One region of the Sulfitobacter sp. UBA4523 genome, then DNA from elsewhere that is predicted to be linked to it. Evidence: riboswitches for the same ligand, from Rfam matches in the RefSeq annotation. Region 1 holds a riboswitch; each other region holds the start of a gene.

What was found. Region 1 has a riboswitch for cobalamin ahead of B3849_RS14870 (energy-coupling factor ABC transporter permease). Riboswitches for the same ligand answer to the same signal wherever they lie in the genome.
Region 2: it holds a riboswitch for cobalamin, as region 1 does, so the genes downstream of both, B3849_RS10535 (ABC transporter substrate-binding protein) here and B3849_RS14870 (energy-coupling factor ABC transporter permease) in region 1, are expected to answer to the same signal.
Region 3: it holds a riboswitch for cobalamin, as region 1 does, so the genes downstream of both, bluB (5,6-dimethylbenzimidazole synthase) here and B3849_RS14870 (energy-coupling factor ABC transporter permease) in region 1, are expected to answer to the same signal.

What each region holds. Positions count from the first base shown of each region.
Region 1 covers NZ_DGMH01000064.1:33,087-43,035, reverse strand. The annotation lists gene cueR (Cu(I)-responsive transcriptional regulator) at 1-238, shown strand, start outside; gene cobF (precorrin-6A synthase (deacetylating)) at 248-1,000, opposite strand; gene B3849_RS14870 (energy-coupling factor ABC transporter permease) at 1,062-1,745, opposite strand; cobalamin riboswitch at 1,818-2,031, opposite strand; gene cobA (uroporphyrinogen-III C-methyltransferase) at 2,060-2,776, opposite strand; gene B3849_RS14860 (cobyrinate a,c-diamide synthase) at 2,773-4,098, opposite strand; gene cobM (precorrin-4 C(11)-methyltransferase) at 4,095-4,880, opposite strand; gene B3849_RS14850 (cobalamin biosynthesis protein) at 4,877-5,236, opposite strand; gene cbiE (precorrin-6y C5,15-methyltransferase (decarboxylating) subunit CbiE) at 5,233-6,429, opposite strand; gene B3849_RS14840 (cobalt-precorrin-6A reductase) at 6,428-7,177, shown strand; gene cobJ (precorrin-3B C(17)-methyltransferase) at 7,153-7,890, opposite strand; gene B3849_RS14830 (precorrin-2 C(20)-methyltransferase) at 7,887-8,603, opposite strand; gene B3849_RS14825 (precorrin-8X methylmutase) at 8,606-9,235, opposite strand; gene cobG (precorrin-3B synthase) at 9,236-9,949, opposite strand, start outside.
Region 2 covers NZ_DGMH01000044.1:26,448-36,396, forward strand. The annotation lists gene panB (3-methyl-2-oxobutanoate hydroxymethyltransferase) at 1-642, shown strand, start outside; gene panC (pantoate--beta-alanine ligase) at 639-1,484, shown strand; gene B3849_RS10520 (catalase) at 1,558-3,075, opposite strand; gene B3849_RS10525 (ABC transporter ATP-binding protein) at 3,180-3,947, opposite strand; gene B3849_RS10530 (FecCD family ABC transporter permease) at 3,944-4,972, opposite strand; gene B3849_RS10535 (ABC transporter substrate-binding protein) at 4,993-6,009, opposite strand; cobalamin riboswitch at 6,154-6,352, opposite strand; tRNA gene B3849_RS10540 (tRNA-Glu) at 6,475-6,549, opposite strand; gene B3849_RS10545 (SDR family oxidoreductase) at 6,734-7,681, opposite strand; gene B3849_RS10550 (AraC family transcriptional regulator) at 7,849-8,745, shown strand; gene B3849_RS10555 (zinc-binding dehydrogenase) at 8,801-9,130, opposite strand; tRNA gene B3849_RS10560 (tRNA-Glu) at 9,246-9,320, opposite strand; gene recJ (single-stranded-DNA-specific exonuclease RecJ) at 9,396-9,949, opposite strand, start outside.
Region 3 covers NZ_DGMH01000066.1:101,704-110,278, reverse strand. The annotation lists gene B3849_RS16500 (TonB-dependent receptor) at 1-1,504, opposite strand, end outside; gene B3849_RS16495 (hypothetical protein) at 1,691-2,167, opposite strand; gene hemP (hemin uptake protein HemP) at 2,164-2,328, opposite strand; gene B3849_RS16485 (BCCT family transporter) at 2,686-4,329, opposite strand; gene B3849_RS16480 (hypothetical protein) at 4,696-5,457, shown strand; cobalamin riboswitch at 5,494-5,670, shown strand; gene bluB (5,6-dimethylbenzimidazole synthase) at 5,722-6,402, shown strand; gene B3849_RS16470 (hypothetical protein) at 6,641-7,639, shown strand; tRNA gene B3849_RS16465 (tRNA-Thr) at 7,828-7,902, opposite strand; gene B3849_RS16460 (hypothetical protein) at 7,987-8,187, shown strand; partial or broken gene B3849_RS16455 (UDP-N-acetylglucosamine 1-carboxyvinyltransferase) at 8,191-8,575, shown strand, end outside.

The DNA.
Region 1 (9,949 bases):
CCGTGCGCGGGCCTTGGGCTTCACGATCGAGAATTGCCGCGACCTGTTAGCGCTTTGGGATGATCAGGATCGCGCCAGCGCCGATGTCCGTGCCATCGCCCAGCAACATCTGGCGCAGATCGAAAGCAAGATCGCGGACCTGCAAGATATTCGTCAGACCTTGACCCATCTGGTGCATGAATGCGCTGGCGATGACCGACCCGATTGCCCAATCTTGCAACGGCTCGAAAAGCTGTAGCGCGCGTGTCTACCGGCGCAGCAGGTAGATATCCATGATCCAGCCATGGGCGGCGCGTGCCTCTGCCCGTGTTGCGATGATGCGGTCGCAGACCTGATCCAGCGGGCCTGCGATGCGACGCTCGTTCGGCATGCCGGCATAGGCGGTCCACCAGATGTGTATGTCGCTGTGCTGCCGCAACACCTCGAAGGCGCAGGTGCCGTCCAGCATGACGGCAATCGTATCCACACCCTGCGGCCAGCCATGATCGCGCAGCTGCCGACCGGTGGTGATGGTGACGGGATTGCCGATGGTGTTCAGCGGGATCGCATGGCCCGCCGTCAGTACCTGAAGCGAGGTGATCCCCGGCACGACATCGACGGTGAGGGTGACGGCCTTTTGCAACCGCTCCGCAATACGCAGGGTGCTGTCATACAGCGACGGATCCCCCCAGACGAGGAAGCCGACACGGCCGCCTTGGGGCAGGGTGCGCTGCATCTCGGCCAGCCAGACCTGTGCAATGGCATCATGCCAATCGTGGACGCCCGCGTGATAATCAGGGTTGGCGGCGTCGCGTTTGGGCAGGGTGAATTCGTGAATTTCAGGCCCGTCCGACCGCAGCACCTGGGCGCAAATCTCGTGCCGTAGGCCAGCCAGATCATCTTTGCCTGCGCCCTTGGACGGGATCAGGATCACATCGCAGGCATTCAACGCGTCGATGGCTTGTAATGTCAGGTGTTTGGGATTGCCGGACCCGATGCCGATCAGTGAAAGCGTAAACATCTTGAGGCTCCGGCAGGGGGTGACGCGGCCCGCAGAGTAGGGGGCCGCGTCGGGTCTTGGATTATTCAGCGGCAGTCTGTGTCAGACGTTTGGTGAACAGCGCGCTGCCCGCGAAATCGCGCAGGGTTTTCGCGGCGGCGAGCACGGCCAGATCCACCAGAGGCTCGATCAGGATGACCATCATATAGGCCCCGCCAAAGCTCGCCACAGCGGCGATGTTGCTGGCGGCAAAGCCCTGACCGTAGATGGCCCAGAACGCCACCCAGCCCACAACGCCCGCCTGAAACGCGGTCGACAGCTTGAGCGCTTGAACATAGGTCAGATCAACATAGGCGGTGTTGGGCGCGATGATGCGTTTGGCCAGCGCCGAGACCATGAACAAAGGCACCAGCAGCGTGGTGACGTTCATCGTGTATTGTGGCAGGTCGATGGGGGCAAAGAACACGCCCTGCGCCAGCAGACCAAGCGCCAGACCGGCAGCCGCAGGGGCCACGCCGAACAGCAGGAACAGGGTCGACCCGAGGATCAGGTGCACTTCGCTCACGCCCACGGGGAAATGCGGGAAGACCTGGAAAAAGACAAAGGTCAGCGCGGTGGCCACCACGGCCCCGCCCGCAAAAGGCACGACGCCTTTCTCACGGACAGAGTCCATTGCGGTTTTCGCGGTATAGGCCGCAGCACCGGCGGCGGTGCCATAGGACAGGACCAGCTTGGCGCCGGTCACGACTTCGGGTTCGATATGCATATTCAGGTCTCCTTACCGTCTTCCCCGACGGCATAATGTGAAAGCCGCCCCGGGGGGCAGCCAGTTGGATCGGGGATCATCCCCATGACGGCAGGTCTCCTGACTTTGTGCGTCCATGCGTGCCGCGCCTTCCCAGGCGGTCTGGCCCAGTGGCAATGCGGGTTGCTCTTCACTTACAGGTGCGGGGGCAGTTCCGGATTTGGCACCTTTGCTTTGGCACCGCACCGTATTCCCTTTTCACCCCGATTGCCCGAAGGCGCACGGGGAACCGTCCGGAATAGGTGGTCATTTTCGGGCCGGTTTTGTCAAGTCATCTATTCGGTCAAAGGCCCGTAAAGGATCAGCGCAGGCGCTGACGTTGCGGGATCTAGCGGCAGATGGGCAAGGCTTTCAACCGTGTGGCGGCTCAGCTTTTGATCGGGGGTCGATACCGCCTCTGCCAGCAGGGCAGGGGTCGAGGGGGGCAAGCCCGCCGCGATCAGCCGCGCGGCGAAACCCGCAAAGGTGCGGCGGCCCATGTAGACGACCGTGGTCGCCGTAGGGTCGGCCAGCGCCGCCATGTTAAGATCTTCGGGCAAGGCACCCGATTCGCCGTGGCCGGTGATGAATTGCACCCGCCGCGCGGTCAGCCGCCGTGTCAGCGGAATCATCGCCGCCGCCGCCGCCGAAGACGCCGCCGTCACACCGGGGATGATCTCGAAGGCGACGCCTGCCGCTTTCAGCGCGGTCAGCTCTTCTTCAAGCCGGCCAAACACGCCCGCGTCCCCGCTTTTGAGCCGCACCACCCGCGCGCCGGTCAATGCGTGTTCGACCAGCAGGCGGCTCACGTGATCCTGCTTCGGAGACAGCCGTCCGGCGCGTTTGCCCACCCCGATCAGATCCGCCTCGGGCGAGACATGTTCAAGGATCGGACCCGCCGACAGATCGTCGAACAGAACGACTTCGGCCTCTTGCAACCGCTTTACCGCCTTCACGGTCAGCAGCTCGGGATCACCCGGACCGGACGAGACGAAAGAGACAAAGCCGCTCATGACGCCCCCGCGATCAGGTGAAAGAAGGTGCCCGTCGCGTGGCCGCGGCGCGAGCCTGTCTCGGGCACTTCGGCCCCATTGGCATCGACCACCCGCGCCAGCGGCGTGTCTGGTTGCGACAGGATGGTCGAGTAGTGGAATTCATGCCCGCGCAACCGCGCGCCCGCGTCATAGCCGGGGCCGGGTGCGTTCAGCGTGGCAAGCCGGTAGCCCAGATGCATCTTGCGCTTCTCATAGCTGGTTTCCAGCCCCAGCAGCCCCGCCATCTGATGCCGCACGCCTTCCTTGTCGACCAATCCGGCCCCCATCGCCATATAGCCCCCGCATTCCCCATGCACCGGGCGCGTCGTGGCGAACTTTTGCAGGCTGTCGCGGAACTGCGCGGCAGCGGCAAGGCGTCCGGCATGCAGCTCGGGATAGCCGCCGGGCAACCAGCAGATGTCGGCGCTGTCGTCCGGTGCCTCATCCGCCAGCGGCGAGAAGGGCAACACCTGCGCACCCGCGGCGATCCAGTGGTCCAGCAAATGCGGATAGATGAACGAAAACGCGGCGTCTTTGGCCAAAGCGATCCGTTGACCGGGGGGCGGGGGCAGCACATCTGGCCCGTCGGGAATACTGCGCCCTTGGGCGGCAGAGACGATCAGATCAAGATCGATATGTTGCGCGATGAAATCACCTGCCGCATCCAGCAGCTTCATCAGCTCGGGCTGTTCCTCGGCCTGCACCAGACCCAAGTGGCGTTCCGGCAGCGTGACCGATCCCTGTCGGGGCAGCGCGCCCAGAACGGGGATGCCGACCTGCTCCATCCCCAGACGCAGCAGCGCCTCGTGACGGGGGCTGGCGACCTTGTTCAGCACCACACCCGCGACATGCACATCCGGGCGCATCGTCTTGAACCCAAGGGCGGTGGCCGCAGCCGATTGCGCCTGACCCGATACATCCAGCAGCAACACCACCGGCCAGCCCGTCATGGCAGAGATATCGGCGCTCGCCCCGTTCGAGGTTTCCCCCGGTTGCGCCACACCGTCAAACAGCCCCATTGACCCTTCGATCAGGGCCAGATCGCCGCCATGGGCGGTGCCGATCAGATTGCACAACACACCCGATCCCATGGCCCAACTGTCGATATTATAGGACGACCGCCCGCAGGCCGCGCGGTGGAAGCCGGGGTCGATGTAATCCGGCCCGCTCTTGAACGGGCGCACGTCGACGCCGCGCCGGCTGAGCGCGTTGAGCAGGCCCAGCATCAACGTGGTCTTGCCCGTGCCCGACGCCGGGGCCGAGATCATCAGGCCCTTGGGCAGTTGCGTTGTCTCGATCATTCTGTGCCCTCGGGAAAGCGCGGCTCTGTGCCGACGGGGCGGAAGCGGCGGTCGTAATCGCCCGCGTACAGACAGCTTTCGCGGAACTCCTCTGCCGTCAGCGCGCGGCCGACAAGGATCAGCGCCGTGCGCCCGCGTTCGCCGTCGGTGGCGTCAATCACGCTGCCCAAGGTCGCCCGCACCACCCGTTGATCCGGCCAGCTTGCGCGCCAGACGATGGCGACGGGGCAGTCCTCTCCGTAATGAGGGGTGAGCCGCGCGACCACATCATCCAGCACATGTACCGACAGGTGGATCGCCAGCGTGGCACCCGTGGCGGCAAAATTCTCGAGCGTTTCACCCTCGGGCATGGCTGACGCCCGCCCCGAGGTCCGCGTGAGAACAAGCGACTGCGCCACACCGGGCAGCGTCAGCTCGTTCCCCAAGGCAGCTGCGGCAGCGGCAAAGGCGGGCACGCCGGGGGTGATGTCATAGTCGATGTCCAACTCGCGCAAGCGGCGCAGCTGCTCGCCCATGGCGGACCAGACCGACAGATCACCCGAATGAAGCCGCGCCACATCCTGCCCCGCATCATCGGCGGCCTTGATCTCTGCCATGATCTCGTCCAGCGACAGCGACGCGGTGTTCACGATCTTCGCATCCGCAGGGCAGTAGGACAGCAGCTCAGACGGGACCAACGATCCGGCATACAGACACACAGGGCAGGCCGCGATCAGGTCGCGCCCCCGCAGGGTCAGCAGATCAGGGGCACCGGGGCCCGCGCCGATAAAGTGAACAGTCATGGGGCAATTCCTTCCGCGATAGCTACGGTGGCCATGCCATTGGGGCTGGCCACACGCAAGGTCGTCAATTTGGCACCGCGACCGGCAACGCGCAATGCGGCGGCCTCGGCAAGTGATCCGGTCCCGAACCGCGCCTGCACGCGCGGTGACACGGTGCGCGTCGGGATGTCTGCGATATCGGCTTCCGACAGTTCGATCAGCGGCAATCCCAGACTGTCGGCAAAGCGCCGTAGCGCTGGCGTCACCTTGATCGCGAGGGTCGCGAGCGTGTCCGGCGTGCGCCGCGTCAGCGCAAGAGCCGCGTGTAAATCCGCCTCGGTCGCATCCGCGCGCAATCCTATGCCCGCGACGATCATCGGGTCACGCTCCATTGCAGTTGCGGGCGGCTGGGGTGCCAGCCCTGCATGGTCCCCAAGGGGGCCGCCTGCGCCAAGTCGATCCGCAGCAATTGCCCGCCGTGCATCCCGTGCCAGCGGATCAGCAAGGCTTGGGTTTCAAGCGCCACCGCATTCGCCACCAGCCGCGTGCCCGGCGTGATCCTGCGCCAGATCGCCTGCAAGACATCCTCTGACGCGCCACCCCCCAGAAAGACCGCAGCGGGCAGGGGCAGATCGGCCAGCGCATCGGGGGCCGTGCCGTGTACGCAGCGCATCCGGCGCGCCAGACCAAAGCGGCGGGCGTTCTCGGTGATGTTATCGCAGCGGCCTTCGCGCGGCTCGATGGCGATGGACTGCGCGTGCGGCGCGGCCAGACACCATTCAACAGAGACAGAGCCCGACCCGCCCCCCACATCCCACAGCAGCTCCCCCGCGCGGGGGGCCAGCGCGGCCAGCGTCAACGCGCGCATGGGTGATTTGGTGATCTGGCTGTCATGGGCAAAAAGCGCCTCGGGCCGTCCGGGCGCGTGGCTGATACCCGCGCTACCCGACACCGCAATCGCCACCACTACAGGGGCGGCAATGTCGCTCAGGTCAAACGTCGCGGCATCGGCCGCGCGCGCGATTTCACGCGGACCGCCAAGCGCCTCCATCACCGTCAGGCGGGACGCGCCGAAACCCTGCGCGGTCAGATAGTCTGCCAGCGCCGCAGGGGCCGCACCATCGCGCAATGTGCAGATCAGCCGCGCACCGTCGGCCAGATGGGGCAACAACACCTCGAACGGGGCAGCATGCAGGCCAAGGGTCGTGACCTCCTCCAACCGCCAGCCAAGCCGCGCAGCCGCCAGCGTCATGCAGGACGGCGCGGGAAAGCAGCGCCATTCCGACGGGTCCAGCACCTGCGCCAGCGAACCGCCCACGCCGTGCCAGAACGGATCACCCGAGGCGAGCACCACAACCGCACGCCCGCGATGTTCCAACACCGGCTCTACACTGAACGGCAACGGCCATTCCCGCCCCCGCGCGCCCGCGTCACAAAGCGCCAGATGCCGCGCCCCGCCAAAGATCACATCGGCCTCTGCCAGCGCCTTTCGGCTTGCATCGGTCAGCCCAGCAAGGCCATCTTCGCCCAGACCGATCAGGGTCACCCAGGCAGCAACAGGATCAGCCATGACGCGCACCCTCATTCTTGGCGGCACGACAGAGGCGTCCAGCCTCGCGCGCGCGCTGGCCGACCGTGGCGATGATGCGCTGTTCAGCTATGCCGGACGCACGGCGGCCCCCGTGGCGCAGCCGCTGCCCACCCGCGTGGGTGGCTTTGGCGGCGTGGCCGGATTGCTCGATTTCATAGCACAAAATAACATCACCCGCGTGATTGACGCGACCCATCCCTTCGCCGCGCAGATGAGCCGTAACGCCCATGCCGCCAGCACGCAGGCAGGCATCCCGTTGGCCGCTTTCGAGCGTGCCCCGTGGGCGGAGACTGCCGCCGACAATTGGACCCATCTGCCAAGTATCGAAGCCGCCGCCGCATCCCTGCCGCAGGTGCCGACGCGGGTCTTTCTGGCCATCGGCAAGCAGGCGCTGTCTGTCTTTGCCAACCATCCGCAGCACCATTATCTGCTGCGGCTGGTGGACCAGCCCGCCGCGCCGCTGCCCTTGCCGCATACGACCGTGACCCTCGCCCGCGGACCCTTCGACGTGGCCGGAGACATCGCCCTGCTGCGTGACCACGGGACCAAGCTGATCATCGCCAAGAACGCCGGCGGCGCGGGGGCCGAGGCCAAGCTTATCGCCGCGCGCGAACTGGGGCTGCGGGTGCTGATGATCCAGCGCCCCGCGGTGCCCCCCCGCACCACATTTGCGCGGCTCGACGATATCCTGGCGTGGCTTGATCATACGACGGACCGTGGCGTGTAGATATGTGTCCCGACGCGGCGGGTGTCGGCGTTGCCCACGATCACGACCGTGCGCATATCGGCCATCTCTGGCGTCGCTTCGGCCAGTGTGACGGTGCGCAATGTCTCGTCGGGGTGGCTGACGTTGCGCGCGAAAGAGATCAAGGTCTCCGGCCCGCAGGCCTTTCGCAGAATATCAAGCGCGGTGGCGAACTGATGCGGCCGCGAGGCAGAGCGCGGGTTGTAGAACGCCATGGCAAACCCCGCTTCCCCCGCCAGCCGCAGCCGTTTTTCGATCAGCGACCAGGGTTTCAGATTGTCCGACAGGTTGATCGCGCAGAAATCATGCCCCAGTGGTGCCCCCAACCGCGCCGCCGCCGCGAGCATCGCGGTGATGCCGGGCAGGACGCGAATATCGATTGCCAGCCAGTCTTCCGGGCCTTTCTCCAACGCCTCGAACAGGGCAGAGGCCATGGCAAAAACCCCCGGATCGCCCGAAGACACCACCACAACACGCCGTCCCGCCGCCGCCATTTCAAGCGCATGTGCGGCGCGGTCCAGCTCTACCCGATTGTCGCTTTCATGCAGGGTCAGCCCGTCGCGCGAGGCAATCCGGCGCACATAGGGGATGTAGCCGACAATATCGGTCGCCTCGTCCACGGTGGCGCGCACCTCTGGCGTGACCAGCGCCTCGTCTCCGGGGCCAAGGCCGACCACGCGCACCCAGCCGGTCATGGCCGCCGCCCCTGACCATGCACGATCGCGATCGAGAAATAGGGCACGTCGGCCGGAACTTCCGTCAGCTTTTGCACCGTCTGCCCCGCCATCGTGCCCTTCTCGACCAGCCATGCGTCTTGCAAGCGGCCCGCCTTGGTCAGTGCGCGCTTCAACTTTTCAAGGTTGCGCCCGATCTTCATCACCACCAGCGCATCGGTATTAGCGGCCCGCGTGGCCAGCTCTTCCTCGTCCAGCGTCGCCATGAGCACGGTCAGCACATCATCGCCCCAGGTGATCGGATGCCCCGTCGCGGTCCAGCAGCCCGACATGCCGGTGATGCCGGGCACGATCTCGACCTCGGCGCGGTCCTGAAGGCGGCTGTGCAGATGCATGAACGACCCGTAAAAGAACGGGTCCCCTTCACAGAGCACGATCACATCTTCGGTCTGGGCAAGGTCGGTCAAACGGTCAGCCCAATCGTCGTAGAAGGCCGACAGCAGACGGTTGTATTCAGGATCGCTAAAGTGGATCTCTGTCGTGACGGGGTATTCCATCGCATGTTCCACCGCCGTCTCGGCGATGATGCCGTCCACGATGGTGCGGGCCTGCCCGCGCCGTCCGGGTTTGCGGAAAAACGCGACGTGCTGCGCGCCAGTTAGCAGGCGGTGCGCCTTGACGCTCATCAATTCGGGATCGCCGGGGCCAAGCCCGATGCAAATGACCTTGCCCATCGTTATTCCTTCCACGTGGCCAGCGCGTTCACCGCCGCCACTGTAATCGCAGAGCCGCCCAAACGCCCCTGCACGATCATCGACGGCACGGGCAAATCCTGCATCAACGCCTCTTTCGATTCCGCCGCGCCGACAAAGCCGACGGGGCAGCCGATGATGGCCGCAGGGCGCGGGCAGTCGGGATCTTCGAGCATATTCAGCAGGTGGAACAGCGCCGTGGGCGCGTTGCCGATGGCCACCAAGGCCCCCGCCAGATGCGGCCGCCACAGTTCAAGCGCTGCGGCAGAGCGTGTGTTGCCCATCTGCTGCGCCAGCTCTGGCACCTTGGGGTCGCGCAGGGTGCAGATGATCTGGTTGTCAGCGGGCAATCGCGTGCGGGTGATCCCTTCGGACACCATATGCGCGTCACATAAGATCGGCGCGCCGTCCGCCAGCGCCGCCCGTGCAATCTGCGCCATGTTTTCAGAAAACTGTACGTGCTTTTCCAGCCCGACCAGACCGGCGGCGTGGATCATCCGAACGGCGACACGTTCCTCATCGGGGGTGAACCGCGCCAGATCGGCCTCGGCGCGGATGGTGGCAAAGCTTTCCAGATAGATCGCGGCACCGTTGGTCTCGTAGGTGTGGGGCACTCAAAGCCTCCTGTCTTGAATTTGGGTCACTGTCAGCGGCGCGTTTTGCGGCGGATCGCCCGCGCGCCCGTGGCGGATAAGGGTGAAATGCCCGTCATGACTGGCGGTCAGCGTAACGGGGGCAGGGGCGGGATGGGCGCAGCCTTTGGCACAGCCCGAGATATGGATCGTGTCGTCGCTGTCTGGCGACAGATGCGCGGCAATGGCGCGGGCGGCATCGCGTGTGTCCGACAGGGCCTGACGGCAGCCGGGGGCACCGGTGCAGACCTGCACACGGCGGCGCGGATCGCGGGCGTCGGTGATGAAATCGGGCAGCGGAGCCGAGGGGGCGGCCCCTTCGATCAACACCATGCGCCAAGGGGTCAGCCGCAGGGCACCAAGCTCCGCCAGCTGCGCAAAGCTTTCCGCCGTGGTCTGGCCAAAGGCAAACCCGAGAAGCGTGCCTTGCGGGGTCATACCGGGCTCAGGGACGGGCGCAGTGGGCAGGGGGGCGGTATCAGAGCCCACCGGAGCCCCCCGCGTCGCGATATGCGCCGCCATGCGCCCCCGCCCGTCGGTCACGCCACCGGTGTCCAGAAACCAGCGGGCCAGCGTCAGTGCGGCATCTGCGGCAGTCTCAACGCGCACCGACTGCCCCACCTCTGCCCCGTCCGCCCGGCAGATCAGGCCAGCAGCGCTACGTTCGATCCGGATATCGGCAGAGGTGCACGTCAG
Region 2 (9,949 bases), on a different contig from region 1:
GAGGTCACGATGGAGATGATGATCCTGCACGGTCAAGCGGTGCGGCGCGGGCTGACCCAGTCGATGCTGGTGATCGATATGCCCTTCGGCAGCTACGAGCAAAGCCCTGCCCAAGCCTTTGAGAACGCGGCACGCTTGATGCGCGAAACCGGCGCCGGTGCGGTCAAGCTTGAAGGGGGTGAGGTGATGGAAGACACCATCGCCTTCCTGACCAAACGCGGCATTCCGGTGATGGCGCATATCGGCCTGACGCCGCAGTCGATTCACACGCTTGGCGGGTATAAGGTGCAGGGGCGCGGTGCGGCCGCTACGCAGCTTATGGCCGATGCGCAGGCGGTGGCGCGGGCAGGGGCCTTTGCCGTGGTGCTTGAGAAAGTGCCGCAGGCTTTGGCGGACCAGATCACTGAAACGGTCGCCATTCCCACCATCGGCATCGGTGCGTCAGCGCAATGCGACGGGCAAATTCTGGTGGTCGATGACATGCTGGGGCTGTTCACCGCCTTCAAGGCGAAATTCGTAAAACGCTATGCCCATCTGGGCGATGACGCAAAGGCCGCGGTGCAGGCCTATGCCGACGAGGTCACGGCGCGATCCTTCCCCGGACCCGAGCATGTATTTTCTGACGAGGTTTCCAAAACATGACACCCGAAATTATCCGCACGCTCGTTGAGCTGCGCAGCAAGGTCGCCGGATGGAAAGCCGCGGGCGAAAGCGTCGCCGTGGTGCCGACCATGGGCGCGCTGCATCAGGGACATCTGAGCCTCGTCCGGGCCGCAAAAGAGGCGTGCGACCGTGTGATCGTGACGATCTTCATCAACCCCAAACAATTCAACAACCCTGAGGACTACAAGAACTACCCCCGCACCGAGGAAGAGGACGCGCGCAAGCTGATCGCGCTGAAGGCGGATGTCGTCTATGTGCCCGATGGGGAACAGATGTACCCCAATGGTTTCGCGACAACTGTGTCGGTCGAAGGTATCACCCAAGGGCTGTGCGGGGCGCATCGGGCAGGGCATTTCGACGGGGTTGCGACCATCGTGACCAAGCTCTTTACCCAGACCCAGGCGGACAAGGCGTTCTTTGGCGAAAAGGATTATCAGCAGCTTCAGGTGGTGACCCGTCTGGCGCGTGATCTGGACCTGCCGATAGAGGTGATCGGCTGCCCCACCATCCGCGAGGAAGACGGTCTGGCGATGTCCTCGCGCAACCTGCTGCTGTCGGATCGCGCCCGCACCTGGGCCCCCGAACTTCACCGCGCGATGGAGGAGATGTCAGAGGGGCTGCTTGCCGGTGGCGATCTCGAAACGCTCCGCGCGGCGGCAGTGTCGCGGGTGGAACGTGCGGGCTTTACGCAGGTGGAATACCTTGACCTGCGATCTGCTGACCAGTTGGAGCTGATGACCACGCCCGACCGCCCCGCACGTCTGTTGGCCGCCGCGTGGCTGGCCGGTGTGCGGCTGATCGACAATATCGCCGTGGGTTAAATCGCTCTGAAATATGCAAAAAAGCGGGGCCCGCTAAGGCCCCGCTGATCGTTTGGCTTGAAATGGGTCGGCGTTACTTGCCGCCGATGCTGAGGGCAGAGGCCATGCCGGGGGCTTTGGATTCCCCGCCCAGCTTCTCGCGCACACTGGCCTCGATCTTGTCGCCGGTGTCTTTGTCGATATTGCGCCAGTATTCAAAGGCACGGACGAGCACCTTTTCGCTGACACCGTCGCACAGGTGCCCCACCACGTTCGACACCAGACGCGCGCGGGCATCGGCGTCCATCACCTCGCGGACGAGCTTGCCGGCCTGGCTCCAATCATCGTCATCGGGGCGCAGGGTATAGGCCTGACGCACCATGTCGCCATCGGAATACCACAGGCCCGCTTCATGCTGATGCGGCTGCGCGGAGGGCCCACCATATGAGTTGGGCGCATATACCGGATCAGACACTTTTTCAGTCCGCCCCGCACCATCTTTTGAATAGCTATGGGTCGGCGAGACGGGTTTGTTGACCGGAATCTGCTTGTAGTTGACACCCAGCCGCGCGCGGTGCGCGTCCGCGTAGGAAAAGCCCCGTGCCAACAGCATCTTGTCTGGCGACAGACCGACGCCCGGCACCATATTGTTCGGCTCGAACGCGGCCTGTTCGATCTCTGTATGGAAATCGGTGGGGTTGCGGTTCAGGGTCAGCTTGCCGACCTCGATCAGCGGGTAGTCCTCGTGCGGCCAGACCTTGGTCAGATCAAACGGGTTGATGCGATAGGTCTTGGCATCCTCGTAAGGCATGATCTGCCACTTGAGCGTCCAGCTGGGGTAGTTCCCGTCGCGGATGTTGTTGAACAGATCGGCGCGGTGGTAGTCGCCGTTGGTCCCCGCCAGCTTGTCGGCTTCGTCCTGGCTAAGGTAGGCATTGCCGTCGCCCTGATCGGTGTGGAAGTGGAACTTGACCCAGAATTTTTCACCCTCGGCATTGACCAGCGAATAGGTGTGGCTGGAATACCCGTTCATCTCGCGCCAGTTTTTCGGAATGCCACGGTCGCCCATGAGATAGGTCACCTGATGCGCGCTTTCGGGCGAGAGCGTCCAGAAATCCCACTGCATATCGTGGTCGCGCATGTTGTTATCCGCACGGCGTTTCTGGCTGCGGATGAACTGCTGGAACTTGATCGGATCGCGGACAAAGAAGATCGGGGTGTTGTTGCCGACCATGTCAAAGATGCCTTCGTCGGTGTACATCTTGATCGAGAAGCCGCGCGGGTCGCGCCATGTATCGGGGCTGCCACGTTCGCCTGCCACGGTTGAAAACCGCATCACCACATCGCATTTCGCGCCGGGCTGGAAGATATTCGCCATCGTGTATTTCGACACGTCTTGCGTCGTCTCGAAGGTGCCAAAGGCACCCGAGCCTTTGGCGTGGGGCTGGCGTTCTGGAATACGTTCACGGTTAAAATTCGCCATCTGTTCCAGCAGATAGTGGTCATTCAGCACGATCGGGCCATCGGGGCCAACGGTCAGCGAATGTTCATCGCTTTGAACGCGAATGCCGGCGTCTGTGGTTGTGGGAGGGGTTTGCTTCTTGTCGGTCATCTGTAGCTACTCCTTCAGGGTCCACAGGCAAAACCTGTAGCGTGACGGATGGTTCCCGTCCAAATGTGTAAGGAGTTGAATAGAACTGTGGCCGCTTGGCGCGCTTAATGGGTCGCCGTGTGAAAGCGGATCACCTGCGCGTTATCCGCCGGATCGACAAGGAAATGCCCGCAGACGCCAAAGACCTCGCGCAGGAGGGTTTCTGTCATGATCTCGGAGGGGGTGCCGATGGCGCGTAGCTTGCCATCTTGCAAGACGCAGATCCGGTCGCAGAGCGTGGCTTGGTTCAAGTCGTGCAGGGCGATGATCGCCGTTGTCGGCAAGCGCTGGATCAGCTCGAGGATCGACAGCTGGTGGCGGATATCCAGATGGTTCGTCGGCTCGTCCAGCAGCAGCACTTGCGGCCTTTGGGCCAGTGCACGGGCGATATGAACGCGCTGTTGTTCACCGCCCGACAGCGTATGCCAGTGGCGGTCGCCAAAGCCCGACAGATCCACATCCGCCAGCGCCTGCGTGACGATGGCGTCGTCCCCTGCGCTCCACCCGCGCAGGGCGGACAACCACGGGGTGCGGCCCAGTTCAACGGCATGGCGCACGGTGATGCGATCTGCGGTATCGGCGTGTTGTTCGACCAGCGCCAGCCGCTGTGCAATGTCGCGCTGGCGCATCTTCGCAAGCGGTGCGCCGTCCAGCTCGACCCGCCCGCGCGAGGGTTTCTGAATACCGGCAAGCATATGCAGCAACGTGGATTTGCCCGACCCGTTCGGCCCGATCAGCCCCAGCTTTTCGCCCGGACGCAAGGACAGGGACACGTCATCGACGATGGCGCGGTTGCGCACCCGCCAGCCCAGTTCGTGACAGGACAGAATCATGGCGACGTCCTTTTGCCAATCAGGATCAGTGCAAAGACCGGCGCGCCGACCAAAGCGGTCACCACGCCGATGGGCAGCACTTGGCCCGGTACAATCACCCGCGAAATCACATCGGCAAAGACCAGAAACACCGCCCCCGCCAGTGCGGAAGCAGGCACAAGGATCGCATGACGATGCCCCACGACGATGCGCATGGCATGGGGAATCACCAGCCCGACAAAGCCGATCGCACCCACCACCGAGACCATCACCGCCGTGACCAGCGCCGCCGTGCCGATCAGCAGCAGCTGCACGCGGCGCACCGGAATGCCCAAGGACGCGGCGCTGTCGCTGCCGAAGGTAAAGGCATCCAGCGCGCGGGCGTGCCACAGACAGGCCAGCAGCCCGATCACCGCCGCGGGCAGGGCGCTTAGGACATCGGGCCAGCGCACGCCCGACATATTCCCCAAAAGCCAGAACATGATAGCACGGGCCTGTTCGGCATTGGCCGATTTCGTGATCATCAGCGCGGTCAGGGCGTTGAACATCTGGCTGCCCGCAATACCGGCCAGCACGATCACGCCCGCGGCCCGCAGGCCCACACCGCCGCCCGCCGCCTGCGCCAGCAAGGCGACAAAAGCGAAAGCCACCAGCGCCCCGCTGAACGCACCGATAGACAGCGAGATGGCACCACCCCCCAGCCCGAGGATGGTTACCGCAACAGCGCCTGTGGACGCCCCCGCAGAGATGCCCAGCAGATAGGGATCCGCCAGCGCATTGCGCAGCAGTGCTTGCAACACGACGCCCGACAGCGCCAGACCGGCGCCGCAGCACATCGCCACCACGGCCCGCGCCATGCGGTAGTTCCACACGATGCCCTCGTCGATCTTGTCGACCGCATAGCCCGCGTTCAGCGCCTTGTTGGCCAGCACCTTCAGCACCACCAGCGGCGGGATAGAGACCTCGCCGATGGCCGCACCAAACAGCAATGCGGCCAGCAGCACCGGCGGGATGATCACCCACCAGTGCCACTGCGGCCTGCGCATCACAGAGCGGTCGATTGCGGTCATTCGGCCAGATCGAAACCGGACAGCGCGTCAGCCATCGTTTCCAGCGCATAGATCGCACGCACGGTCGGGTCCATCGCATGGGCGTCCATGGTGATGATGCGGCCCTCTTTCACCGCGGTCATCTCGCGGGCGACGGGATCGTTCATCAGGAAGGCGCGCTTTTTCTCGATGTCATCCGCAGGGAAGCGGCGGCGGTCCATTTTGGCGAGCACGATGAAAGTCGGGTCGGATTTCGCCAGAGTCTCCCATCCGACCAGCGGCCATTCCTCGGCCGAGGTCACGACGTTTTCAACGCCAAGCTTGTCCATCATATAGGCGGGCACACCCTGTTGACCTGCCACATAAGGGTCCGCCGCCATCTCGGAGGACGAGAACCAGAACAGCGCCGAGGTGCCTTGCGGCAGGTTCAGCGATTTGGCTTTCTCGACCGCCTTTGCCTCGCGCGATTGCAGGTCTGCAAGCAGCGTGGCACCAGCGTCTTGCGCGTTGTAGATGAGGGCGAGCTCTTCGATGCTGGTATACAACTGCTGGGTCGTGAACAGTTCGGATCGCGTGCCGTCCGCGCCGACAGAGTTATCCTTGGCCGCGCAATCGGTGGGCATCACATAGGTCGGCACGCCCACCTCGTGAAAGCTGTCGCGGGTGCCGACCATACCTTCGGGGCCGACGTGCCATTCATACATCACGGTGACCAGATCAGGGCGTTTGCCCAACACGCTTTCAAAGCTGGGATCGTTATCCGCCAGCCGTTCAATCGCATCGTTTGTCTCTTTGAACTCTGGCAAAACGGGGCTGAACCAGACAGAGGTTCCCGCGATCCGGTCCTGCTGACCCAGCAGATACAGGATCTCTGTCGTGGATTGTCCGATGGTCACAGTGGTCTGGGGTGCCGCGTCAAAGCTGAGCGTATGGCCGCAGTTGTCGATGGTCAGCGGATAGTCTGTCTCTGCGCCAAGCGCGGTGCTGGCCGCAAGGCTCGCAATCAGGGTCAGGCTGGAAAAAAATGTTTTCATATCAAGGGCTCCGGTTGGTCCGATGCCGGGGTCTTTGAATAGAAAGAGAAGGGGCCGGCCAAATGGCGCGCGGGCGCATTTCGGTCTGCGCGTGTGGTAAGATCCGGTCCCATCATCATCCTCTCCCGAGCAACCCCGCCCGGTGTTTCAGGTTCAGTGTCGGCAGGTCTCCTGACTGACGGATCGCGGCTGTCCCCGCCTTCCCGGACCTTGAGGCCCAGTGGCATGATGGAGGTAGCTCACCGTCTACAGTTGCGGGGGCAGTTCCGGTTCATCCACACCAAAGCGCGGATGGCGAATTCCCTATTATTTCCCGAAGGAAACCGACCCGGTTTCGATGACAGTTGTCCGCCCACCCGTCAAGTTGCGTTTTTGCGGTCGTCATCGCGGGGCAAAGGCAAATAACGCGGGCCACGGGTCCGCAGAACGGGCGAGAGGCAAATAACAAACGGATGGAAAACCAAGTGGCAGCCCGTAGGGGAGTCGAACCCCTCTTTTCAGGTTGAAAACCTGACGTCCTAACCGATAGACGAACGGGCCACTTAACTTGTGAGCGCTTCTTTAGGCAAAGCCATCGGCGGGCACAAGTGCAAGCCGCATGAGAAAGCGGGGAAATACAGCAAAAAAATCACATCTTCTGATGCCGTATTCCAAGGGGCGTATGGCGAGGGGGAATCGCCGTGTGAAACGCGCGCCGCGCTCGGGATGCGGGCGCGCGTTTCCCTTAGATTTCCCAGTGAAAACCTGTCGCTTTTTCGGAGACGGTCCAGAGTTTTTCCATCACGGGTTTGTCGTAGGCATGGGGGTTCAGCGTGCCTTTGCCAACGGGCCCTCCGGTTTGCAGCCATCCGGTCGGGCCATAAAGCGCGCGCTGCGCCAACCCGTCTTCGGTCGCGCACATGACCTCGGGATACGCGCCTTTTTCGGCGGATTGCACCATTGGCGTCTTGCTCATCATCCACCAGGTGACCCGTGTGAAAAGCCCGCCGCTTGTGCTGATCAGCGAGGTCGCCGACGCGCCGGGGTGGCAGACGTATACCTCAACGCGGCTGTCGGTGGCTTTCAGCCGGTCCTGAAGCTCATAGGCAAACATCATCTGCGCCAGCTTGCTTTGGCTGTAGACCGCGTTGGCGCTATAGTTCTTGTCCCAGTTCATATCGTCAAACTGGATCGTCTTGATCCCCATGTTGTACCCGAGGCTGGACACCACGACGATGCGGCCCGCGCTTTCCTGAATGCGATCAAACAGCATTCCGCACAGCAGGAAGTGCCCATAGTGGTTGGTGCCAAGCTGGCTTTCGAACCCGTCAACGGTCAGCTGCTGTGTCGGCACCTGAGCGATGGCTGCGTTGCAGATCAGCGCGTCAATCCGGGGAACGGTGCGTTGTACCTCCTCCGCCGCGGCGCGCACGCTGGCCAGATCTGACAGATCCATCCGCACAAAGCTCACCTCGGCGTTGGGACCGAACGTGTCCTTGAGCGTTTTGACCGCGGCGATGGATTTGTCGGCGTTGCGGTTCAGCATGACGACTTTTGCCCCCTTGGACAGCAGGATGCGCGTGGCCTGAAAGCCCGCACCGGCCGTCGTGCCGGTGATGAGATATGTTTTCCCCTTGAGCGATCCAAGGCGATCAGGTGTCCAGCCTTTGGGTCCGAAAGTCGTGTCCTTCATCGTCATGTTCCTTTTCGATGTCAGCGCGGCAGCGATGCGCGCTGTGTTTGGTGTTGAAGGGTAAATAGCTCTCGGCTGTCTCTCAAAACAGGCGAGATCGTCGCGAATACTTGCCTGATTGTATCACGCGCTTGCGAAAGGCTAATGTGACGCAGTAGATTGCCCTCATGAGCAAAGACCAGATCAGACAGCTAATCCGGAACAACGCGACCCAAGAGGGGCTGACGGGAACCGGCATTGACGGGGTGCGCCTGTTTCGGGCCACGCAGGCGATTCCGTGCGTGCCGGCGGTCTATGAACCCAGCGTTATTGCTATCGTCAGCGGGGCGAAAGAGGCCGTGCTGGACGGGCACAGGTACATCTATGACGACAGCCGATATATGTGCTGCCCGATGTCGATGCCGGTGAAGGCCGGCACGCCGACCGCCTCTGCCGAAAGCCCGCTCTACGGGGCTATCATTTCGCTCGATAAGCGGATGATGACAGAACTGTCGATGGAGATGGAAAATACCGGCAATGTGATTCCCGAGGTCAAAGGCGGTTTACGCGCGCAGGGGATCAGGCTGGCCGCATGGGATGATGTCTTTGCCGACGCGCTGCTGCGTTTGCTGCAATTGGGTGGCAATCCGGCGGATACGGCGATCCTTGGCGAGGCACGGCTGCGCGAGCTTTACTACGCGATCCTGAAGGGCGAGGCAGGGCGCTTTGCCAGACAGGCCTTCGGCGCGGGCAATGCGATTGCACGGTCGATCGCGCATGTATCCTCTCACCTGGACGCGCCGATCTCTATTGATGATATGGCGTCCCGCGCCGGGATGAGCCGCGCCGCCTTTCACCGCAAGTTCAAGCAGGTGACGACGATGGCCCCGATCCAGTTTGTCAAATCCATGCGGCTCAACAATGCGGCGATGAAGATCGCAGGCGGCATGTCCGTGAACGAAGCGGCGGTCGATGTGGGATACGTCAGCCCGTCGCAATTCAGTCGCGAATTCAGGCGGATGTACGGGCAATCCCCGCGCCAATGGGGGGATGCCCAGCAGTTTCCGGTTGAAATGGGCCAATAAGGGGCTGCCATCGCCCGTGCGTTGGCAGCCCCTTTTCACAAGTCTGGTGCTATGATCAGACGTCTACAACCACCTTGCCGATGGCCTGCCCGCTGGTCAGGCGGTCATAGGCCCCGCCCACCGTATCAAGGTCGACCCTCTGGCCATCAAGCAAGGGCTCCAGCGCCCCTGCGTCCACAATCTCTGCCAGTTTGGTCAGCTCGGCAGCTTCGAACGAAGCGTCGTCACCGTAGGCGGTAAGGGGCTTAGCTTTCATGGCGGTCATCCTCGGGTGTGTCTGATGCCCACCTGAAGACTGCCGTGATTTATGTAATTGACCTGATTTTGAGCTCAGTTTTCTGATCATGGATATAATAGGCGAGCCGCAAACCGCCGTCAAAGACATCAGGGCTTAGCCGTCCAGCCAGCCGCGCGAGATCAAACAGCGCAGAAACAATGGCAAACACATCTCGCCCAAGATCATGGCGCAGTGTCTTCAGAATGTCGGGTAAGGGTACAAGTGGCAGCCCGTAGGGGAGTCGAACCCCTCTTTTCAGGTTGAAAACCTGACGTCCTAACCGATAGACGAACGGGCCACTTAGCTTGTGAGCGCTTCTCTAAGGAATGCAGCGCAGGCGCGCAAGCAGAAATCGAAAGAAAATGAAAAATTTTTACGCAGGTGCCGCATCTTCCAGACGCAGCTGCACCGACTGTCGGCCGCGCCAGGTATTGATGTCCAGACGTCCCGCCAGATGGAACCGTGCACCACCGTGGTTTTCCAGTGCCGGGCCAAGCGGGCCGTCAAATGCGCCAAAGGCGATGGCGTCCATTTTGGTGTTGTTGCCGTCGCCAAAGCTGATCTTGAGGTGGCTTTCCCCCACACGCTTGGCAAAGCGGATCTGCATGTCGGCAAAGGCATATCGCGGGGCAGGGGCACCGGCCCCGAAGGGGCCTGCTTGTTCCACTTGCTGCGCCAGTTCCACCGTCGCGGCGGCGGGCATCAACATGCCGTCCAGCTTCAGGTCTGCCGCGCCAGCCAGATGCGCGCCCTGCTTGGCCAGTAGCTCTGACAGCCGCGCCATGGCGGCGTCCAGCTTGTCTTCGGCCACGGTCAGACCGGCGGCCATCTTATGTCCGCCGCCCTTGATCAGCAGCCCCTCGGCCGCCAACCGCTGGATCGGCGCGCCCAGATCAATCCCCGAGACAGAGCGGCCAGAGCCTTTGC
Region 3 (8,575 bases), on a different contig from region 1:
GGACAGGTGTCGCTGTGGAACAGCCGCTGACATCGGGGTTGTAGATCGCGACAGAGCACCCCTCGAGACGGTCCTCGGCAGTGCCGCCGCCCACTTCGGAGGATAGGCCGACATAGCCGCGCTGACTGATTTCTTCACGCGACAGCGCGAAGCCCGCGATCATGTCATGGCGCGCCGACCCGGTGTTGAAACCAAAGGAAAGCTCGCTGGTGTTCGACGCCACTTCGTTGACCTGATACCGGCTTTTGGGAGAGGCGGTCAGCGTCCAGTTCTGCGGATCGGCATCCGAGGTGTCAGGGCGTTCAGGTGCCGACACGATATAGTCGTTCTCGGTCCGGCTGAGACGGGAGCGGTTGGTGAATGTCATGCCCGGTGTGATTTCAAAGGTCGCGCCGAAGGTGGCAACGCTTTGTGTCGCATCGTGGAAATCGCGGTCTGGGTTGCCGTAGAAGGTGTCCCGGTCCAGCGTCGGACGGCCTGCAGCGGATTCGGTGAAGGGCACGCCGTTGGTGCCATCCCATGGCACACCCCAGTCCGGCATCTGTTTCATCTGCAGCTGGTAGGCTTCGAAATCCAGTGTCAGACGGTCGGTCGCTTTGTATTCGGCAGCGATGGACAGACCCAGACGGTCGTCTTTGCTCCCGTCGCGGCCGGCAACGTCGCTGACTTGGGCGACGGCACCGATGCGGGTCTTGAAGCGGTCGTTCCAGACCTTGTTCCAGTCGACTTCCTGACGCGCCAGATCGGCGGTGCCAAAGGTCGTGGTGGTTTTGACAAAGTCCGTATCCTGCGCCTTTTTGGTCACCAGATTGACCGCGCCGCCGGTGGTCGAGCGCCCACCGATGGAGCCAGACGGGCCTTTGGTGATCTCGACCTGTTCGGCCATAAATGTTTCGCGCACGGCAACGCCGGAATCACGCACGCCGTCGATGAAGACGTCGTTGGAGGACCGGAAACCGCGGATGAACAGAACGTCGCCGAATGCGTTGCCGCCTTCGCCGGTGCCCAATGTGATGCCGGGGGTGGTGCGGGCGAGCTCACGCACCGATGTCGCGTTCTTGTCGCGCAGCACTTCCTGGGTGACTGCGGTAACGGTGCGCGGTGTATCGACCAGCGGTTGCGTCAGCAGCGAGTTGCCCGATTGAACGGCCTGATATCCGGCTTCGGGATTGGCGTAGGGCGACAGACCGTTCTCGCCAGCGACGGGCGCGGCGGGGGCAGCAGCAACGGGGGCCTCGGCCACGACGGGTGCAGGGGCGGGTGCCGGTGTCGCGCGGGGGGCAGGGGTCGCCGCGGCGCGTTTCTTGGCGGGTTGTGGTTTGGGCTTGGCGGCCTGCGGCTCTGAGGTTTCAACCTCGATCCCGGGAAGCAGCAGCGGCTCGTCGCTGGATTGCGCATAAAGTGCTGCAGGAGACGTCGCGCCGATGGCGGCGGCCGTCATCATGCCGATGCTGCGGCTGGCCGTGTGGCCACGCAAGCTGTGTGGTGTTTTCGTCTGAGTCATATCGCCCTCGTCATTGCCCATTCGGGCTGTTTTTAGGGGGCTGGTCTGGACGATTGGCTACCTATTCACGGGCGGGTTACTAAGGCTGATAAAAACAATCAAGTATTAAACTTCGGCAACCTTACAAAAATTTCAATGGGTTGTAGCGTTGCACATAAGGCGTCGATCGGGCGCGCGAAGCGCCCGTTAATGCAGCGTCGGTGCTGCTTCCATTTGCGCGACCTCGCTTGGTGCGCTCAGGCGCATCCGCTTGAGCGCCAGCCCGAAATCCGCAGCAAGCGATGCCACCAGCGGGGCCATATCGGCGCGAACCAGCAGGGTCGCGATCAGCATCGCGTCTTCGCGCTGTCCGTCCGTGGCTGTCGCGATGAAGTTCGCAAAGCAGGATTCGTCCGATCCCAGACATTTGCACGTGACCGAATGGCGCATCAAAGGCCGCCGCCCGAACCGTGCACAAAGCGAGCATAGCTGTTCAAACGTAGCGAGCGCCTTGCTCCCGTTGGTATGGCCGAGGACGCTGGCAAAATCGCTGCTGACTTTTTCCTGTGCGTCAGGCCCGTCACACCACATCCGCAAATAGATGACCGACGCGGCCTGAAGGCTGTCCAACTCTGTGATGAACCCTACCGGGGCACCGCCGGGGTGCTGATGTGCGTCATTCATTTGGTCAGGATCAATTTGCCAGCGCGTGTGATTCGCAGGGTGTAGGTCTGGGTATCCAGCACGATTTGGGCGAGATCTCCGCCTTCGGTCAGGTCGCGGGCAGAGTAGGTCGGCAGCGCGTTCATCGGGGCTTGGGTCTTTGGGGGGGCATGAAATGTCATAGGGCTGCTCTATCAATGGTCATGGAAAAGGAACGTTGCACGCGGCACCGATCATCAGGCAGCCCTGCGGCTTGGTCCTGACGGTGAACGGCAGTCTGCGTTCTGGGGAATGGTCTCATCGTGGGACTCCTCACATCATATGTGTCGGGCGTCCCCGTGATCACGGGCGGGGTGGCTAGACGTTTCCATAAACCTGATTGAAATTATAGGTTATGTCAATCCGACAGTTTTAGTCAGAATACTTTGGGCGCATTTTTGTTTGTCTGTGCCGTGCAAAAGAATACCCCCCGCAGCACGGGGCGGCGGGGGGTATAAGGCGCTTTGACTGGCAAAGCACAAACGTCGGTAAGGGTTGCGTTATTGCGTCTTCATCTCGGCGCGCAGGCCGCGGAAGATTGCGTAGCACAGGAACAGCAGCACCACAGTAAAGGGCAATCCGGTAGAGATAACCATCGACTGAAGCGACTTGAGCCCACCTGCAGACAGCAGCAATACGATCGCTACGGCACCTTCGAAGATGCACCAGAACACGCGCTGTGGCGCAGGTGCATCAACCTTGCCGCCTGCCGTGATCGTATCGATCACCAGCGAGCCGGAGTCAGACGAGGTCACGAAGAACACAATGACCAAGACGATCCCGATCAGCGATGTGATCCCGGCAAGTGGCAGCGCGTCCAGCATGGCGAACAATTGGCGTGGCAGCTCGGCTTCTTGTGCGGCGGTGTAGCCGTCGCTGATCACCTGATCAATCGCAACGCCGCCAAAGACGCTCATCCACAGGACGCAAACGAGGCTCGGGATCAGCAGAACGCAGGTCAGGAACTCACGTACGGAACGGCCACGGCTGACGCGGGCGATGAACATGCCGACGAAAGGGGACCAGCTGATCCACCATGCCCAGTAGAACGATGTCCAGCCTTGCATAAAGTTGACGTCTTCACGGCCGATCGGATTGGACAGACCGGGCAGATATTCCACATAGGCCAGCAGCGATGACCCGAAGGTCGACAGGATCGCCAGCGTAGGTCCGACCAGCAGCACGAAGGCCAACAGCAAAAACGCCAGACCCATGTTGATCTCTGACAGGACTTTGACCCCGCCATCAAGGCCGCGCAGCACGGACACGGTCGCAATCGCGGTGATGCCGGTGATCAGCAGAACCTGAGTTGTTGGACCAACCGCCACACCAAAGAGCTCGTTCAAGCCCGCGTTGGCTTGCGTGGCGCCCAGACCAAGCGATGTCGCCAGACCGAAGAGCGTTGCAAATACGGCGAGAATGTCGATCACGTGACCGGGCCAGCCCCAGACGCGTTCCCCCAAGATCGGGTAAAAGGCAGAGCGGATGGTCAGGGGAAGGCCCTTGTTGTAGCTGAACAGCGCCAGCGCCAGCCCAACAACGGCATAGATCGCCCAAGGGTGCAGGCCCCAGTGGTAGATCGTGGCCGCCATACCCAAACGAACCGCTTCGGCCTGATCGCCCGCGGCCGCGCCCAAAGGTGCCCAATCGGTGCGCAGGCCATCTTCGCCAACAGCGGTGCCGCCCATGGAGCTCGAGAAATGCGATAGCGGTTCAGAGACGCCATAGAACATCAGACCGATGCCCATGCCCGCCGCGAACAGCATCGAGAACCATCCAAGGTAGGTGTAGTCGGGGCTTGCTTCGGCCCCGCCAAGACGCACACGGCCCAAAGGCGTGACGATCAGGAACAGGCAGAATAGCACAAAGATGTTGCCGGCAGAGATAAAGAACCAGTCAAAGCCCTTTGTCACCGACGAGAACAGCCATGTGAACAGCGCGCCAGACTGTTCGGGCAGCGCGAGTGTATAGAATACAAAGGCAACAATACACACACCCGAGATCGCGAAGACCGGGTTGTGAATGTCGAAGCCGAAGGGCCCCACGCTGCCTTCTTTGTTGTCTTGGCCGATCTCGTAATCCGTGTCGATTACGGCAGCGGCACCGTCGGGTGTCGGGATACCCGGCGACGTTTCATCTGTCATTAGATGCTCTCCATTTTATGTATTTGCGACTAATCATAGCGCAACTCCGACAAAACGACCACCGCTGCGCGGGAAATAAGTAAATGAATATCATGGCTTAGCCCCCGGAAGCGGGCTTGACGCCCCATTTGCGGGTCGCGGGCTATGCGTTTTTTCCGTGGTTTACCGCGAATCCCCTCTTTGGATTCGCGTGAAACACCGGGGCCGTTCCGCGTGCCACACTGCCCACGCCCGTCTGAACGGAGGGGGCAACCGCACCGCGGGATAGCGCCCTATCCCAAAAGATATGCCGCCCTATCCGTCCATGGCCCCGACCCACCTGCTTGCGCAAATGAAAGCGCGGGCGTCTGCGGTCACCATGGTCCCATGACAAATTTTTTCATCATGGGGGATGATATGAAAGTTACTTGCACACTACCAATTATCGCAACCGCGGCACTTCTGGCCGCTACTACTGTCAGCGCCGAAGGGTTCAGCCTGTCCGGTGCGCGCTCTGCCATGCAAAGCGACATCTCGTTCAACGTCATGCAATCCGCAGGGCAGGGCCAGATCAAGCTGCGCCATAAGATCCAGCCCAAAGCGCAGGTCCGGTCCAAAACCGTGAGCAGCCGCAGCCGGTCTTTCCAAGAGCTCAGCGGGGTCAGCACTGCCGCGGACCTCAAAAGCCTCATCGCTTGGGCCGAAGCAGGTCCGAAGGGCTATGACGCCGTGCAATACGGGGCCAAACGGCTGCCGCCACAGCGTCCGACGCAAATGACCATCGGCGAGATCTACCGCTGGATCGACCGCACGCCGGGCCAACCGCATGCCATCGGTCGATACCAATTCATTCCATCCACGCTGCGCAGTCTGGTGCGACAGGCGGGCCTGAGCAAGAATGACCGCTTTACCTCGGCGGTGCAGGACGGGCTGGCGGATATCCTTTTGGTCGATGCGGGGTTTAACGCGTTCAAGAAGGGCAAGATCAGCCGCCACCGCTTTATGGAAAACCTCGCACGTATCTGGGCCGGTTTCCCGACCTCTAACGGGCGGTCCTATTATCACGGCTATGCAGGCAACAAGGCCGTCATCTCGTGGAACGAGTTCGACGCCGTGATGAAGAAGATTTTCGCAACCAAACGCGGCTGATCCCCGCGTTAGGGCTTGTTCCGGGCGGACAGCCGTGGCCCAATGTCCGGGTCTGGTGTCCGCCTCGCGGAAGAATCGGGAAGCTGGTGAAACTCCGGCACGTGCCCAACGCTGTAATGGGGATGGTTTGCGCATAGGCCACTGGAATATTCTGGGAAGGCGCGCGGACCAGACGACCCTAAGTCAGAAGACCGGCCAGACAGTACAGCTTGCCCCGCATGGACAGCGGGATTGGCGCTTAAATGTATTGTTGGGGACTGAACAATGCCGATACCCTCTGCGCTGGCACCCGCCGCGCCCTTTTCAGATGCTGAACGCGACGCCGTCTACAAGGCGATCTTTACCCGCCGCGATGTACGCGATCAGTTTTTACCCGATCCACTGGCCGAGGATGTGTTGCACCGCATACTGACCGCCGCGCATCACGCACCGTCCGTCGGGTTGTCACAGCCGTGGAATTTCATCGTCATCCGCGATCAGGCCGCACGCGATCAGGTCTGGCAAGCCTTCAACCGCGCCAACGAGGAAGCCGCCCAGATGTTCGAGGGCGACCGCCAGACAAGCTACAGGTCGCTGAAGCTCGAAGGTATCCGCAAGGCACCGGTCAATATATGCGTGACCTGTGACCGCAGCCGTGGCGGCAAGGTCGTGCTGGGGCGCACCCATAATCAAAGCATGGATCTTTATAGCACCGTCTGCGCGATCCAGAACCTCTGGCTTGCCGCCCGCGCCGAGGGCATCGGGATGGGCTGGGTCAGCGTGTTCCGCGATGCCGATCTGCGTGATCTGCTGAAGATCCCCGACCGGATAGAAATCGTCGGCTACCTCTGTCTGGGCCACGTGGACGAGCTTTACCAGACGCCCGAACTTGAGGTGAAAGGCTGGAGCAAACGGCTCCCCGTGGACGAGATGATCTTTGACGGTACGTGGCAGGGCGACCCGTAGTCACCGCCCGTCCCGCGCACGTTGTCATCTCCCGCAGTACGGGTAATTTGCGCGGTCAGCGGAACTATGCCGGTTCCCTGACGTTGCCTTTGTGAAGCCAGTGCATCCCGCGTCTGGCACGCAAAGAGGAAGTATTCAAAATGGGCGGTATCATTTATCTCGTTGGTCTTGTGGTCGTGGTTATGGCGGTGCTGTCGCTGGTCGGTTTGGCGTAATCAAACGCCGGGGAGGCATTTACATGAACACGACACTCACTGAAAAAACTGCCGATGGATCCTATGTCGACTGGCCCGCAATTTTCGCGGGCACTGTTGTCGCTGTGGCGATCGGCCTTTTGCTGACCACCTTCGGCGCGGCACTTGGCCTGTCGTCGATTACGCTGGACGGAACCGACAACTCATCGACGCTTGAACTGGTGCTGACCGCGCTGTGGATGGTGATCACGCTGGTCGCCTCTTATCTGGCCGGTGGTTATATCGCGGGCCGCATGCGCCGCCGCGTCGAAAGCGCTACGGATGATGAAGTCACTGCACGTGACGGGATCAACGGTCTGGTTGTTTGGGGCCTCGGCTCTGTGATCACCGCCGTAATGCTATCAAGCGCGCTGAGCTTTGCAGCCAATACCGCGGGCAATGTTGCTGCGGGTGCAGGCAAAGCAGCTGGTACGGTCGTCGAAGCTGCGGGCTCTGCCGTGGGAGGTGCTGCCTCCGGACTGGCCGATGCGGCGGGTGCTGCAATCCCGGATGATGCCAAGAATGATCCGACAGATTACCTGTCGAACCAGCTTTTGCGCCCCAATCAGGTCGACCCCCTGACAGCCGATCCCGAGCAACTGGCAGAGCAGACCGCCAGCATCGTCGCGAATATCTACCGCACGGGTGAGGTGAGCGAGGAAGACCGGACCTATCTTGCCGGCGCTGTTGCCGCACGCACCGATCTGACCCAAGCTCAGGCGAAAGAGCGTGTGGACCAGATCGTGACCCAAGCGCAGGAAGCACGTCAGGAAGTCGAAGACGCTGTAGCCGCCGCCAAGGCCGAGGCTGAACAAGCCGCGGCAGAGGCGAAAGAAGCAGCGGTTGAAGCTGCGCAAACCGCGCGTAACGCCGGTATCCTGACCGCCTTTGTGCTGGCCGCCGCGTCGCTGATTGCCGGTGTGGCATCTGTCGCAGGGTCGGTCCACGGGGGTCGCCACCGCGATCAGGGCCGTCTGTTTGCCGGTCTGACATATCGCGGCTAAATTGCTTCACGTGAAAATCCAAACCCCGGCGGCGCAAGCGGTCGGGGTTTTCTTATGCCATCGTGATTCGGGACGTTTCGGGGCAGGGGGCGCTGCGACGCCTTCAGGCGCATCCATGGCACATGCCAAAACCGCAACGCCAGGTAAATAAGGCATCAGGGCAAAGCGATATGTTTAAAGGGGGGATCTGGTGCTGAAGGGGAGGATTGAACTCCCGACCTCGTCATTACCAATGACGCGCTCTACCACTGAGCTACTCCAGCACTGTGGGCGGGTGATTAGACCCATTCGCAATATGGTGCAAGCGTAATCTGGACCATATCGGTCCGCTGCGCTAGACAATCGACATGTCAAAGGATACCGCCCCACAAAAGCCGCCAAAACCCAATGTATTGCGGGAAGACAGGCTGAAAGCCGCGCTGAAAGCCAATATGGGCCGACGCAAGGCGCAAGCGCGTGCGCGCAGCGACAAAAGCCAAAGCGACGACACGCAAAATAATAACGCGCAGACAGATAACGGGCCGACCGGCCAAACCAAGGAAGGCTGAAGGATGGATTCGATTGTGGTCAAAGGCGGCGGTGCGCTGTCGGGACAAATTCCGATTGCGGGGGCCAAGAACGCCTGTCTGACGCTTATGCCCGCGACCCTGCTGTCCGAAGAGCCGCTGACGCTGACCAACGCGCCGCGCCTGTCCGACATCCGCACCATGACCGAATTGCTGCGGTCCCTGGGGGCAGAGGTGACATCGATGCAGGACGGTCAGGTTCTGGCGATGTCGTGTCATGGCGAGATCAACACGCGCGCCGAATATGACATCGTGCGCAAGATGCGCGCGTCGAACCTTGTGCTGGGGCCGCTGCTGGCCCGCGAAGGGCACGCGCAGGTATCGCTGCCGGGCGGCTGCGCGATTGGTGCGCGTCCGATGGATATTCACA